3 regions of the Paenibacillus konkukensis genome follow, and region 2 is predicted to be linked to each of the others. Evidence: predicted binding sites of a transcription regulator. Region 2 holds the regulator's gene; each other region holds the start of a gene.
The links. The regulator Rex, encoded in region 2, represses fermentation and respiration genes when NADH is low (regulators of the CRP and FNR family bind a similar motif). The targets are predictions, from matches to a motif close to TTGTGAAATATTTCACAA.
Positions count from the first base shown of each region.

Region 1 (4,193 bases), 3.5 Mb from region 2:
TGAGCGTAGCCGTATTGGTGGCAAGAATCGCATCCGGCGGAAGAATGCGGTCGAGCTCGATGAACAGCCGCTGCTTCGTCTCGAAATGCTCCGTAACCGACTCAATCGCAAGCTGGCATTCCGCCAAAGCTTCCATATCCGTAACCTTGTGCAGCCTGGAGAGGATCAGCTTTTTCTCCTGACGTGTAAGAGCCCATCGTTCCATCTGCCGGTCCAGATGAGCCTCGATCGCTTCAACGGATTGTCCGAGCAGCTCGGGCGTTTTATCGTAGAGAAGCACGTCCAAACCTTTGGACGCCAGCATAACGGCGATGCCTTGTCCCATCGTGCCTGCGCCGATAACGGCGATTTTTCTAAGTTCCATCTCTCTCACTCCTTCCATTCTTATTGTAAGATCGCTGCACGGGAAACTCTGTGATCCTTTTCACAAGGAACTTATTCCGGGCGGGAGCGGCGCCGCAGATTGGAGCAAAACGCAGCCCTCAACGCGGATTAGCGGGGGATATTGTCGAAGCAAAACGAAGTTTAAAAAAATTCCGGCAAGTGTGATTTTAAGCACATTCTTTTATCTTGAGGTCTGGTACATTATAGCCATGGGGGACAGCAAAACACCCCGCAGCGCCAAGCTTCATAACAACAAGGTTCGCAAGATGAAGCTTCGGAGCATAAAGGCTTCACATAACAACCAAGCAACGCTATGAAACAGGGAAAGGAGAATCGCCATGAAGAAAACATCCGGATCCAATCGATCTCCGCTGGTCGAAAAGATTTTTTACAAATAAGTTTGTGAAAAAAAGAACATTCCAGTTTTACAATTAATTTCATGTTAAAACTTCATATCAAAGAATGGGAGAGGATTATCATGTTAAAGTGGATTAGGGAAAACGTTTATGCGGCCGGATTATTTTTCATCATTCGGGTTTACCTCGGATGGGAGTGGCTGACGGCAGGCTGGCACAAGCTGACAGGCGGGTTCGACGCCACAGGGTTTATTAAAGGGGCCGTCACCAAGCCGATTGTCGATAAGGCGACCAACGAGCTGGTTTATCCGACCTTCACCGCCTTCCTGGAGCATTTCGCACTGCCGAACGCGACATGGTTTAACATCGTCATTCCGATCGGCGAATGCTTGGTAGGCCTTGGACTTATCCTCGGCGCATTGACGACGACGGCGGCATTCTTCGGTATGCTGATGAACTTCATGTTCATGTTCGCGGGCACCGTAAGCACTAACCCTTGGCTGATCCTGATTGGCGGACTCGTCTTCCTGGCTGAAACGAACGCCGGACGCTTCGGAGTCGACTACTACCTGATGCCGCTGCTTCGCAAAGCGTTTCATAAGATGAGACACGGCGGACACAACGGCCCGACAGCGGCGGACGGCAAGCCTAAAGCGGTGCATGTATAACCGTCCGGCACATCAAGCCAAGTCGGCAAGGAGCAGCAAGAACAGCAAGAAGCGTGGTGAAAGAGCGGCCGGGGAGCGGAAGCTTCTCTCGGCCGCAGGCCGCGAATGCATCGCCGAACATCAAGAAGCCCGCTTGCAAGACCGGCAGGGAGCGCGGCTGCTATCAAGCAAGCAGACGGAGCCCGGACTTGGATCAAGTCCGGCGCTCTTCTGCAAGCGGCAAGACGGCAAGTGTAACGATAACGGCAAGCGATAAACGGAGGTCATGACCATGGACAGGAAAATGGCTTATGAAACGCAAGGCGACTTGGGGACCGCGCACGAAACGGAGCTTTCCGAGGCGCTGGAGAGATTGAAGCGGGAACACGACGACCTGCTGCGGGCATTGAACGGGATGTATGCTCAGGCAAGACTGGCGGAACGGGAAACCGATCCGAAGCGGGCCCTGCCGTTATTGCTTCAGCTGCGGCTGGGAGCGACGGCCTTTCTGGAAGAGCTGGAACGCCATTCGGAATGGGAGGAGCACGAGCTGTATCCGTTCTTGAACGATTATTTCCACCGCAAGCATGCGCCGTCGATCGTGCCTTCGCTGTGGATGCTGGAGAAAGATCATGAACTGGCGACCGACAATCTGAACTCCTACCTGAAAGCCGTTCGCGTGATCGAGAGCAACCCCGATGCGATGCTGCCGAGCCAAGCGGCCGGCTACCTGATTCATGCCTGCCGCATTCTGCAAGAGCATTTGCGCCAGGAGGAGCAGCTCGTATTCCCGATGACGGAGCAGGTGCTGACGGACATGGATTATTTGTTCTCTTAGGCTGCTGGTTTCTGGTATGCAGATGCCATGTAGATGCTATGCAGATGCAAAACCTGCTGTGCAATCGGGGAAAAGGCTTGACGCAAGATATTGTGAAATAAATCACATAAAAGCGGCGGAAGCCCGCTTATCCATTGGAGGCGAAACTATGGCAGTCAGAGAAAAGCAGGCGGCATCAGGCAGCGCGGTTACTGCGCAAGAAGAAGTGAACGGACTCGTTCAAAAGGCGAAGAAAGCATTGCAGGCCATGCTGCAGCTAAATCAGCAAGAGGTCGACAACATCGTGCAGCAGATGGCGCTGGCCGGGCTGGATAAACATATGGCGCTTGCCAAGCAAGCCGTCGAGGAGACGGGCCGCGGGGTCTATGAAGATAAAATTACGAAAAATTTGTTCGCCACCGAGTACATTTATCACAGCATCAAATACGACAAAACAGTCGGCGTCATCGAAGACAATCCCTATGAGCACTACCAGAAGGTTGCGGAGCCCGTAGGCATTATCGCCGGCGTGACGCCGGTGACGAACCCGACGTCGACGACGATGTTCAAGGCGCTGATCGCGATGAAAACGCGCAATCCGATCATCTTCGCCTTCCATCCGTCCGCTCAGCGCAGCAGCGAGGCCGCGGCGCGCACGGTCATGGAGGCGGCGGTGAAGGCGGGCGCTCCCGAAGGCTGCATCCAGTGGGTCGAGCATCCGTCTCTGGAAGCGACTAACCTGCTCATGAACCATCCCGACGTCGCGCTGGTGCTGGCGACAGGCGGAGCCTCCATGGTCAAGGCGGCGTACAGCACAGGGAAGCCGGCGCTCGGCGTAGGCCCGGGCAACGTGCCCTGCTTTATCGAGAAAACGGCGAATTTGCAGCAGGCCGTAACCGATCTGATTTTGTCCAAGACGTTCGATAACGGCATGATCTGCGCCTCCGAGCAGGCGGTCATTATCGAGGAGCCGGTTTACGCGCAGACCAGGCAGTTAATGAGCCATATGGGCTGCTACTTCTTGAATAAGGAAGAGACGGAAGCCGTATCGAAGCTGGTCATCAACCCGGAGAAATGCGCGGTCAACGCCGTTATCGTCGGCCAGTCCGCCGTCCAAATCGCGGGGATGGCAGGCATCACGGTGCCGGAGAATACGAAGGTGCTGGCGGCCGAGCTGGGCGGCGTCGGCGAAGCTTATCCGCTGTCCGCCGAGAAGCTGAGTCCGGTGCTGGCCTGCTACAAGGTGAAGAACGCCTCCCAGGGAATAGCCCGGGCGGCGGAAGTGGTCGCTTACGGCGGCATGGGTCACTCCTCCGTCATTCATTCCAATGACGAGCAGGTAATTGCGGAGTTCTCCGCAGCGCTGCAAACCGGCCGGATCATCGTCAACGCTCCGTCGACGCACGGCGCGATCGGCGATATTTACAACACGAACCTGCCGTCGCTGACGCTCGGCTGCGGCTCTTACGGCCATAATTCGACGACGGCCAACGTCACCGCGGTCAATCTGCTGAACATTAAGCGGGTCGCTTACCGCACGGTCAATATGCAGTGGTTCAAAATTCCGCCGAAGGTGTATTTCGAGAAAGGCGCGACGCAATATTTGGAGAAAATGCCGGACATCTCCCGCATTCTGATCGTCACCGATCCGATGATGGTGAAGCTGGGTTATGTCGAGCGCGTCGAATATTATTTGCGCAAACGGAAGACGCCGGTATCGATTGAAATTTTCGCCGATGTCGAACCCGATCCTTCCGTCGATACGGTCGAACGCGGCACCAGGCTGATGGAATCGTTCCAGCCGGACTGCGTGATCGCGCTCGGCGGCGGTTCTCCGATGGACGCGGCCAAGGCGATGTGGCTGTTCTACGAATATCCGGATACGAGCTTCCAATCGCTGAAACAGAAATTTCTGGACATCCGCAAGCGGGTGTACAAATATCCGCGCCTCGGCCGCAAAGCGAAGTTCGTGGCGATTCCGACGACTTC
Region 1 covers NZ_CP027059.1:5,635,887-5,640,079, forward strand. Annotated here, with positions in the region: gene SK3146_RS24525 (3-hydroxyacyl-CoA dehydrogenase family protein) at 1-364, opposite strand, end outside; gene SK3146_RS24530 (DoxX family protein) at 860-1,408, shown strand; gene SK3146_RS24535 (hypothetical protein) at 1,401-1,664, shown strand; gene SK3146_RS24540 (hemerythrin domain-containing protein) at 1,680-2,225, shown strand; gene adhE (bifunctional acetaldehyde-CoA/alcohol dehydrogenase) at 2,374-4,193, shown strand, end outside.
Region 1: adhE (bifunctional acetaldehyde-CoA/alcohol dehydrogenase) is a predicted target of Rex. The motif match lies at 2,316-2,333, and genes of this name have one in related genera.

Region 2 (4,193 bases):
TTTTTCATAATCACCTTATCCTTTCCGACTCCTAGCATCAACCTCCACTGTACAACTTCGTTAGCCGAAAAGCAAGTAATAGAGCGGCTGTCAAGAGGTTTAACCGCTGCATCATTAATGTTTGATGAACATATTCTGAATTGGATAAACTATGATTGCATTCCCTTACTCTGATGTGTTATTTTTATTTTTGGTGTTCATTTTCACGCTTATTCTACATTATTCGCGATCATTATTCGTTGTGTAAATTATTTACATATATTGAAGGAGGCTGTTTCATGCTTTTCGCCAAAAAGAACGATACCGACTTTTTGCTCCTGCTGATCAAAGCGTCGGAAAATACGCTGCACGCGGCGCAAATGTTTCGCAACGCCGTAATGGGAGATCAACCGCCCGCAGCGTTCTATCCTCAATTGAAGGATTTAGAGAACAAAGGCGATCAGATTACCCATCAAATTTTCAAAGGGCTGAACAAAGTGTTCATTACCCCATTGGATCGGGAAGATATTATGGAACTTGCCTCCAAAGTCGACGATGTCATCGACGGGATCGAAGCGACGATCGCACGTTTCGATTATTTGAACATTAACGAGAGCGATAAGTATATGCAGGAGTTTTCCGCCGTTCTTGTTGCCAGCTGCCAGCATATTCTCGATGCCTTCAAACTATTGTCCAAAAAGAAATATATGCAAATTACCGAACATACCGTCCAAATCAACAGCTTGGAGAACGAGGCCGACCGGTTAATGCGGGAAGGAATTCGCGAAATTTTCTTGAATCCTCAAGACCCTTATCACGATTTCAAGCTTAAGGAGCTCTATGAACGCCTTGAGCAAACTACGGATGCCTGTGAAGACGTAGCGAACATTTTGGAAAGCGTCGTATTGCGTTATTCGTAAGCTGCTTCGCAACCGGTAGGAGGTAATTATGTTAACCCTTTTGTTCATCATCGTAGGATTGGCTTTGCTGTTCGATTTCATCAACGGCTTTCACGATACGGCCAATGCGATTGCAACATCGATATCGACCAGGGCATTATCCCCTAAGGTAGCCGTTTTTTTCGCGGCCACCCTCAATTTTATCGGAGCGGTTTACTCCTCTGAAGTGGCCAAAACGATCGGCGGCAAAGTCGCCAATCCGGCAACCATCGAAAACGGGGTTACCGTTGTCATCGCGGCATTAATTACGGCTATTATATGGAATTTAGTCACTTGGTATTTCGGCATTCCTTCCTCCTCCTCGCATACGTTGATCGGAGCTTTAGCCGGCGCCGTCGTGGCCGGTGCGGGGATATCCGCAGTCAACTGGAGCGGCTTTAAAGAAATTATCGCTATTCTGATCCTGTCTCCCATGATCGCTTTTGCAACAGGATTCATCATTATGTGGATCATTAAACAGATCATTTTTGCCAGCGGCAATCATTCCCGCTCGAAGCTAAATCGAATGTTCCGGTTTTTTCAAATTTTTTCGGCCGGCCTTCTCTCCCTGTCGCACGGAGGCAACGATGCTCAGAAAGCAATGGGAATTATCGTTTTCGGAATGGTGGCGTTAGGGTACCAAACCAATTTGGACGTGCCGTTATGGGTTAAATTATGCGCGGCTACCGCCATGGGCCTCGGCACTTCGATCGGCGGATGGAAGATCATCAAGACCATGAGCAAAAATCTGATTAAGATCGAGCCGATCAACGGGTTCGCTTCCGATCTGAATTCATCCATCGTTATTCAGATTTCGACGGCAATGGGGATGCCGTTGTCCACGACGCATGTCATTTCGTCCTCGATTATCGGGACGGGATCGGTACTGAGGTTTCACGACGTAAAGTGGGCGACCGTTACCAAAATGGTTATGACTTGGGTCATTACGATCCCGATTAGTATGGCGCTCTCTTATCTCATCTACAAAGTCGTTTCTCTCGTCATTTGAGCTTGATTTCTCCTTACATACGATTAACCGTTACACGCCCAAAAAGCCTACATCGCTGTAGGCTTTTTTTGACGTACTTTTTTGACGTATAGGTTTCTAATCAAGATAGTACGCGAGGCTTTGCAGCTCCGTCGTAAAATCGGCGTGATGCACCCGAATTTCATTCGGAACTTTAATAATAATCGGAGCAAAATTCAAAATCGCTTCGACTCCGGCCTCGACAAACTGATTGGCTACTCCTTGCGCTTCAGCGGCAGGAACGGTAATGATCCCGATTCTTACATGCAGCTCTTTGATCGCTGCTTTGAGCTCTTCCATCGGCTTCACATTCAAATTGTTGATCGACTCCCCGATCTTCGATGCGTGCGCGTCGAAAACGGCGACAATTTTCATATTATCTTTCAAATAAGCGTTATAGTTGCATAATGCCCGCCCAAGATTACCCGCTCCGACGAGCGCTACCGGAATCACTTTATCAAGCTTTAAAATTTGCCGTATTTTTTCGATTAAATAGTCGACGTCGTAGCCGATTCCTTTTTTGCCGAACTCTCCGAAATAGGCGAGATCTTTGCGGATTTGAGCCGGGTTAAGATCCAGCTTTTGACCCAAATCCTGCGAAGATACCGTATTCACGCTTTTTTTGCTCAATTCGTTCAAAAACCGTAAATAGACCGGCAGTCTGCGAACGACCGCTTCGGAAATTTTAATTGTTTTCATACGTCGCTTTCCCCCATCCACTGCTTAATTCTCGGTACCAATTGATTGGTCGGCATATGCTCGATTTTGGGGCCGGGCAGCGAGTACAAGAAGTACTTTCCATATGTCGTATCAATGACCCGGGTATCATATATAATGACGATGCCTTTATCGTTCGCCGTCCGAACCAATCTCCCGAAGCCCTGCTTAAAGCGGATCACGGCCTGGGGCACCGACAGCTTCATGAAAGGATTTTGGTTAAGCTTCTTCAAATTTTCCGTCTTCGCTTCCACTAACGGATGATTCGGAGGCTGGAACGGAAGCCGCACGATCGCCAGACAGCTCAGCGCGTCGCCGGGAATGTCCACGCCTTCCCAGAAGCTGCTCGTTCCCAGCAGTACGCTCGCCGGACTGTTCTGGAACAAGCGGGTCAGCTTGCTCCGGTTGCTGCTGTCAACCCCTTGACCCAATACCTGAATGCCAAAAGGGCTCAGCACTTCCTTCAATGCCGCGTGAGTGAGCTTCAGCATCCGGTTGGACGTGAACAGCACCAGCATACGTCCTTTGGTCTCCAGCGCTACCTCGGCAAGCGATTGCGTCAGCCGGTCCAAGAACTGCTTCTCTCCTGAATTGCCGCGAATGCTGGGGAAATCTCTTGGAATCGCCACCAGCGCCTGCTGACGATAATTGAAAGGAGAAGGCAGCTGCACCGTCTTCAGTTTGGCCTGTACGGAGCCGTCCTTCACTTCTTCAAGTCCCAGCTGCTCGCAGGTATAATCAAAAGACTTGCCTACGGAAAGCGTAGCCGAGGTCATGATGACGCTGTCTTTTACCTCGAAAAAGTGCTGCTGAAGCATCGGGCTGACGTCGATCGGAACGCAAACGAGCTGCAGCGATTTGCTCTTGTTATGCTGTCCCCCTTCAAGCCAATATACGTAATTGTCGTCCGGCATCGTCATAAAAAAATGCAGATTGTCACGGTGACGGTACAGCTCCTTGACGGTGCCGCCGATATCGGTTACGACTCCCTGAAGATCCTGCTCGTCTTGAAGCTCCTTCATTTCGCTGAGCATTTTATCCAGTTTTTTCAAAACCTCGGAGCAGTTCAAATAAATGTTCTCTTCGAGAACAAGCAGCTTATCCCACGAGCTTGGCGTCTGGTCTTTCTTAATCCGGAATACAAGCTGTCCGCCCTCGGTTTGCGACGGATCGGAACGCGAGGCAAGCAGTTGGTACAACAGCTCGGCCAGTTCGTCCCACTGTTCCTTAATCGCAACGATTTTCGGAATGACCGCGTCTATAACGCCGCTCCACGCTTGCGCCCGCTCCGATTCCTCGCGCTGCAGCCTGGCCTTCAGGGAAGATAATTGGCCGCTGCGGCCGTCTTTATACAACCACCATAACGTATTCAGGAAAGCCCCGTAGAACAGCTCGATACCCAAATGCTTGCTGGCTACTTCCTCGAAATGATGCGCTTCATCGATAACAAGATGCTTATAGGACGGCAGAAGCCGGTTTTCCGCCTTCGTATCCGTAAACAGCATAGAGTGGTTGGTTATAATGACATCGGC
Region 2 covers NZ_CP027059.1:1,208,912-1,213,104, forward strand. Annotated here, with positions in the region: gene SK3146_RS05185 (amidohydrolase) at 1-8, opposite strand, end outside; gene SK3146_RS05190 (DUF47 domain-containing protein) at 279-899, shown strand; gene SK3146_RS05195 (inorganic phosphate transporter) at 928-1,926, shown strand; gene SK3146_RS05200 (redox-sensing transcriptional repressor Rex) at 2,023-2,643, opposite strand; gene dinG (ATP-dependent DNA helicase DinG) at 2,640-4,193, opposite strand, start outside.

Region 3 (4,193 bases), 2.9 Mb from region 2:
CTCGCCGGAGAAGCTCCTTGCTGCGGCTGCCCGCAAGCCGATAGCCCCACAGCGACCGCCAAAAATATAAACGTCATAACCAATCTTCGAAACGATGATATTACCTTCCCGCTTTTCACGATCTCCTTCACTCCCATTCCATTTTTTAACTTTTTACCTACAGACAAATTGTTTCCTTTCTAAATATTTGTTTCCTTAATACAACTTATGCATATTATATACAAAAATGTTTCTCTAGTGCAACTCTTTTTCACCAACTTTTTTTCGGCTGCACCGTTTGGAGTTCGCGCCGCTTTTTGCTAAGATAAAAAAGACAATAGAAAATCATTTCCATAGGAGGGCTCTGATGGGCAATTTCGATAAGCAGTTAAACCAATACGCGCAAATTATCGTCAACATCGGCGTCAATATTCAAAAAGGGCAGACGCTCGTCATCAACGCGGCGCTCGACGCGGCCGAGCTGGTCCGTTTGCTTGTCAAAAAGGCTTATGAAGCCGGCGCTTATACGGTCAAAGTCAACTGGTCCGACGATACCGTCTCCCGCTTGCGGTACGACCTCGCTCCGGACGAGTCTTTCCTCGAAGAGCCCAAGTGGTATGCGGGCGAAATGCTGGAGCTGGCGGAGAAGGGCTTCGCTGTCATCAGCGTCGTCTCGTCCGACCCGGATCTGCTGAAGGGCGTGCCTCAGGAGCGGATCGTCAATTATCAGAAAACGTACGGCAAAGCGATGGCCAAATACCGCCAGTATATGCAGTCGGATAAATTCAGCTGGTGCGTCGTCGCGGCGCCTTCTCCGGCATGGGCGGCCAAGGTGTTCCCGAATTTGCCGGAGCAAGAACAGCTCGCTAAGCTGTGGGAAGCGATCCTCTCCACCGTGCGCGTCGATCAGGACGATCCGGTAGCCGCCTGGGAGAAGCACATCCAAACGCTCAACGAGAAATCCGCCTATTTGAACGCCAAAAAATATAAGAAGCTGCACTACATCGCTCCCGGCACCGATCTGACCATCGAGCTTCCGGAAGGCCATATCTGGGTCGCCGCGGACAGCATTAATGAGCAGGGACACGCGTTCGTCGCCAACATGCCGACCGAGGAGGTGTTCACCGCCCCGCTCGCTACCGGCGTAAACGGCAAAGTATCCAGCACCAAGCCGCTCAGCTACGGAGGCAACATCATCGACGGCTTCACGTTGACCTTCGAGAACGGCCGCATCGTGGACGTATCCGCCAAGCAGGGCGAGGAGACGCTGCGCGGGCTGATCGAGATGGACGAAGGCTCCCATTATCTTGGCGAGGTGGCGCTTGTTCCTCATCGCTCACCGATTTCCGAATCGAATATTTTGTACTATAACACGCTGTTCGACGAGAACGCCTCCAATCATTTGGCGATCGGAAGCGCTTATGCGTTCTGCCTCGAAGGCGGCAAAGGCTTGTCTCAAGACGAGCTGAAGTCCAGAGGGCTTAACACGAGCATTGCGCATGTAGATTTTATGATCGGTTCTGCGGAGATGGACATTTACGGGGTGACGGCGGACGGCGCCGAGGAACCTGTGTTCCAAAAGGGCGGCTGGGCATTCTGATATGACCCGAACCGACGTTTCAAGCGGAATTTTCATGGAAAAAGGGGCCTTCAAAGGCCCCTTTAACGTTCGCCGGTCTGCCGGCGTTAGGAGAACAGGAAATCGACATCGGTAAGCACCTGGTCGGTCAGCGGAAAAATAATTTGCTCCTCCTTCTCCAGATGGTCTGTCAGTATACGGCAAGCCTGGGTCAAGTACGCGGCCGCGCGTTTCACCGGCAGCGCATCCGAATCCGATTTGAGCGCGTGAACGGCCCGGAAGAACGAATTCATATGATCCATAGCCCGTTCGTGCTCCTTCTCCAACATCCATAAGGAAGGTACGACGGAAGGCCGCTTATACTTATGAAAATACAGGTTCAGAAAAGGATACAGCTCCTTCTCCTCCCAATGGGAATGCCTCTCCAGCTCCTCCTGAAAAGCCATCGCCCACAGCCTCAGATGCAGCAATGTCCCTCTGGCTTTGACCGGATCGCGCTCGCGCTCCGCCAGCACCGATTGCTCCGCCATATCGCGAAGCACCTGCAGCAGTTCGCCGTGCTCCCGCTTCAAACGGTCTACGAGCTCCGACAACTCTGTCACATGTGCGCTTGTGTACTCCTCCCGAGGCTGAAATTGCCCACTCATAGCTCCACCTCCAAATGAATGTTGTTTACATGTATACTTTACAGATTACTCTCGGACCCCTTGGTTGTATGTGTGACTTATCACAATTGCCGCTTATTTTTTTATCGGCGGAGAATGCAAAAAAACTCTTCGGCGGGCCGCGTTCATCAAGAAAGCGGTCTTCCAAAGAGTTTTTTGCGTGGCGCGGCCGGCTGCGGCTACGGCGTGTCCGTGTCCGCCTTCTTGCCTTTCGGCACGCCGTCGAGCCCGTAATACTGGTCGTATGCGTCGAATATTTTGCGCGCGATCGGCGCCGCGTTCCAAGCTCCGAAGCCGCCCTCCGGCACGACGACCGCTACGGCCAGCTTCGGCTTCTCCGCGGGCACATAGGCGATAAAGACCGCGTTGTCGATCATTTTGCCGCCGACCGATTGGGTCGAGGTTCCCGTCTTGCGGGCTACCGAGTACGGAAAGCCTTCGAAGCCCTGCACGTTAACCTTTAGCATCCCTTTTTGGATGGCATCCCAGTAAGCGTCCGGGAACGAGGTTTCCTCCATCACCTCAGGCTCCACTTTGCTCACCGGCTTGAAGTCGTAGGTTTCGATCTTGTCGACCAAAAGCGGCTTCAGCTTCTTGCCGCGGTTCGCAAGCGTCGCCGCATACTGCGCCATCTGCAGCGTCGTATATTTCTCGTTCTGCCCCCAGGAGGCGTACACCATTCGGGACTGCAGCGTTTCCTTCGTATTCGTCTTGAACTCGCTGATCCCCGCCGATTCCCGAGGCAGCCCGCTGCCCGTCAGCACGCCGAGACCGAATTTGTTCAAATACGATTCCCAGATGTCGACGGCCTGCTGCCCGCTGCGCATATACAGCGGATTGCCGATCATCGCCGACATGAACGTGTTGGAGGAATGCCAGATCGCGTCCGCCGCATTGATCAGGCCGTACGCGGCCCGGTCGGAGTTCGTCAGCTTGGCGTTGTTGTCTTTACCGTAGGTAAACACCCCGGTATCGTTATAGGTCGTCCCTACGCCGAACAAGCCTTCGTTCAAGCCGATCAGCACCGACAGCGGCTTGATGATGGAACCGACGTACACGATCGAGGTCGGGTGATTTTTCAGCTCGTTCTCCGGATAGTCCGGATACGCCGTCGTAATCGTGCCGTTATTGATGAACGGCTGGATGCGCTGGTACTCCTGCGTGGAAATGCCGCCGTTCCACACGTTCGGATCGTAGTCCGGCATGCTCGCCATCGTGACGACCCTTCCCGTGTCGACCTCCATCGCCACCGCATATCCCGCCTTCGCGTTCGGCGCATAGCCGTAATGGGACGCGCGGGCCGCAGGCGATTTGGCGTAGGCAAGTTGATCGATAATCGCCTGCTCGGCCACCTGCTGAATATCTTTGTTGATCGTCAGGAACAGATTGTTCCCTTTCTCCGGGGCTTCGATCGACACTTTGCCGATAATTTTTTGCGAGGCGTTGACCGGATACGTCTTCATGCCGTTTTTCCCGCGCAGCTCATCCTGATACATCAGCTCGATGCCGTCATAGCCGACGTCCTCGGTATCCAGATAGCCGTCCGTCGTACTCTTGTTCTTATAAAAATCGAGCCCGTTCTTCGGCTCCCTTGCCTGCGAAAACGGCCGCATATAGCCGATAAGCTGTACGGCGATCTTATCCGGATCGTAGGTGCGGATGCTCTCCTCCATCACCTCAAGCCATTTCAGCTCGTCGCGGTGCTCGAGGATATAAGCGATTTCCTTATCCGACAAGCCGGATTTGATCCGCCGCGGAACGAACGAATAGCTTGGCGCGGTCGTCGAATTTTTGTCCAGATCGTATCCGACGTCCATCGATTTAATAATATCGGCCGCCGTCATCTGCGGCTTGCCCGGATCGCCGTACTCCTTGAACAAGGCTTCCAGCTTGCCTGCCAGTGCGATAACGTCATCCTTCTTCTGATCGGATTCCATACGGAAATATAAGGACTGGGTCGAATTCGTAAA
Region 3 covers NZ_CP027059.1:6,311,288-6,315,480, reverse strand. Annotated here, with positions in the region: gene SK3146_RS27465 (metal ABC transporter solute-binding protein, Zn/Mn family) at 1-77, opposite strand, end outside; gene SK3146_RS27460 (aminopeptidase) at 347-1,579, shown strand; gene SK3146_RS27455 (hemerythrin domain-containing protein) at 1,666-2,205, opposite strand; gene SK3146_RS27450 (peptidoglycan D,D-transpeptidase FtsI family protein) at 2,403-4,193, opposite strand, start outside.
Region 3: SK3146_RS27455 (hemerythrin domain-containing protein) is a predicted target of Rex. The motif match lies at 2,274-2,291, and genes of this name have one in related genera.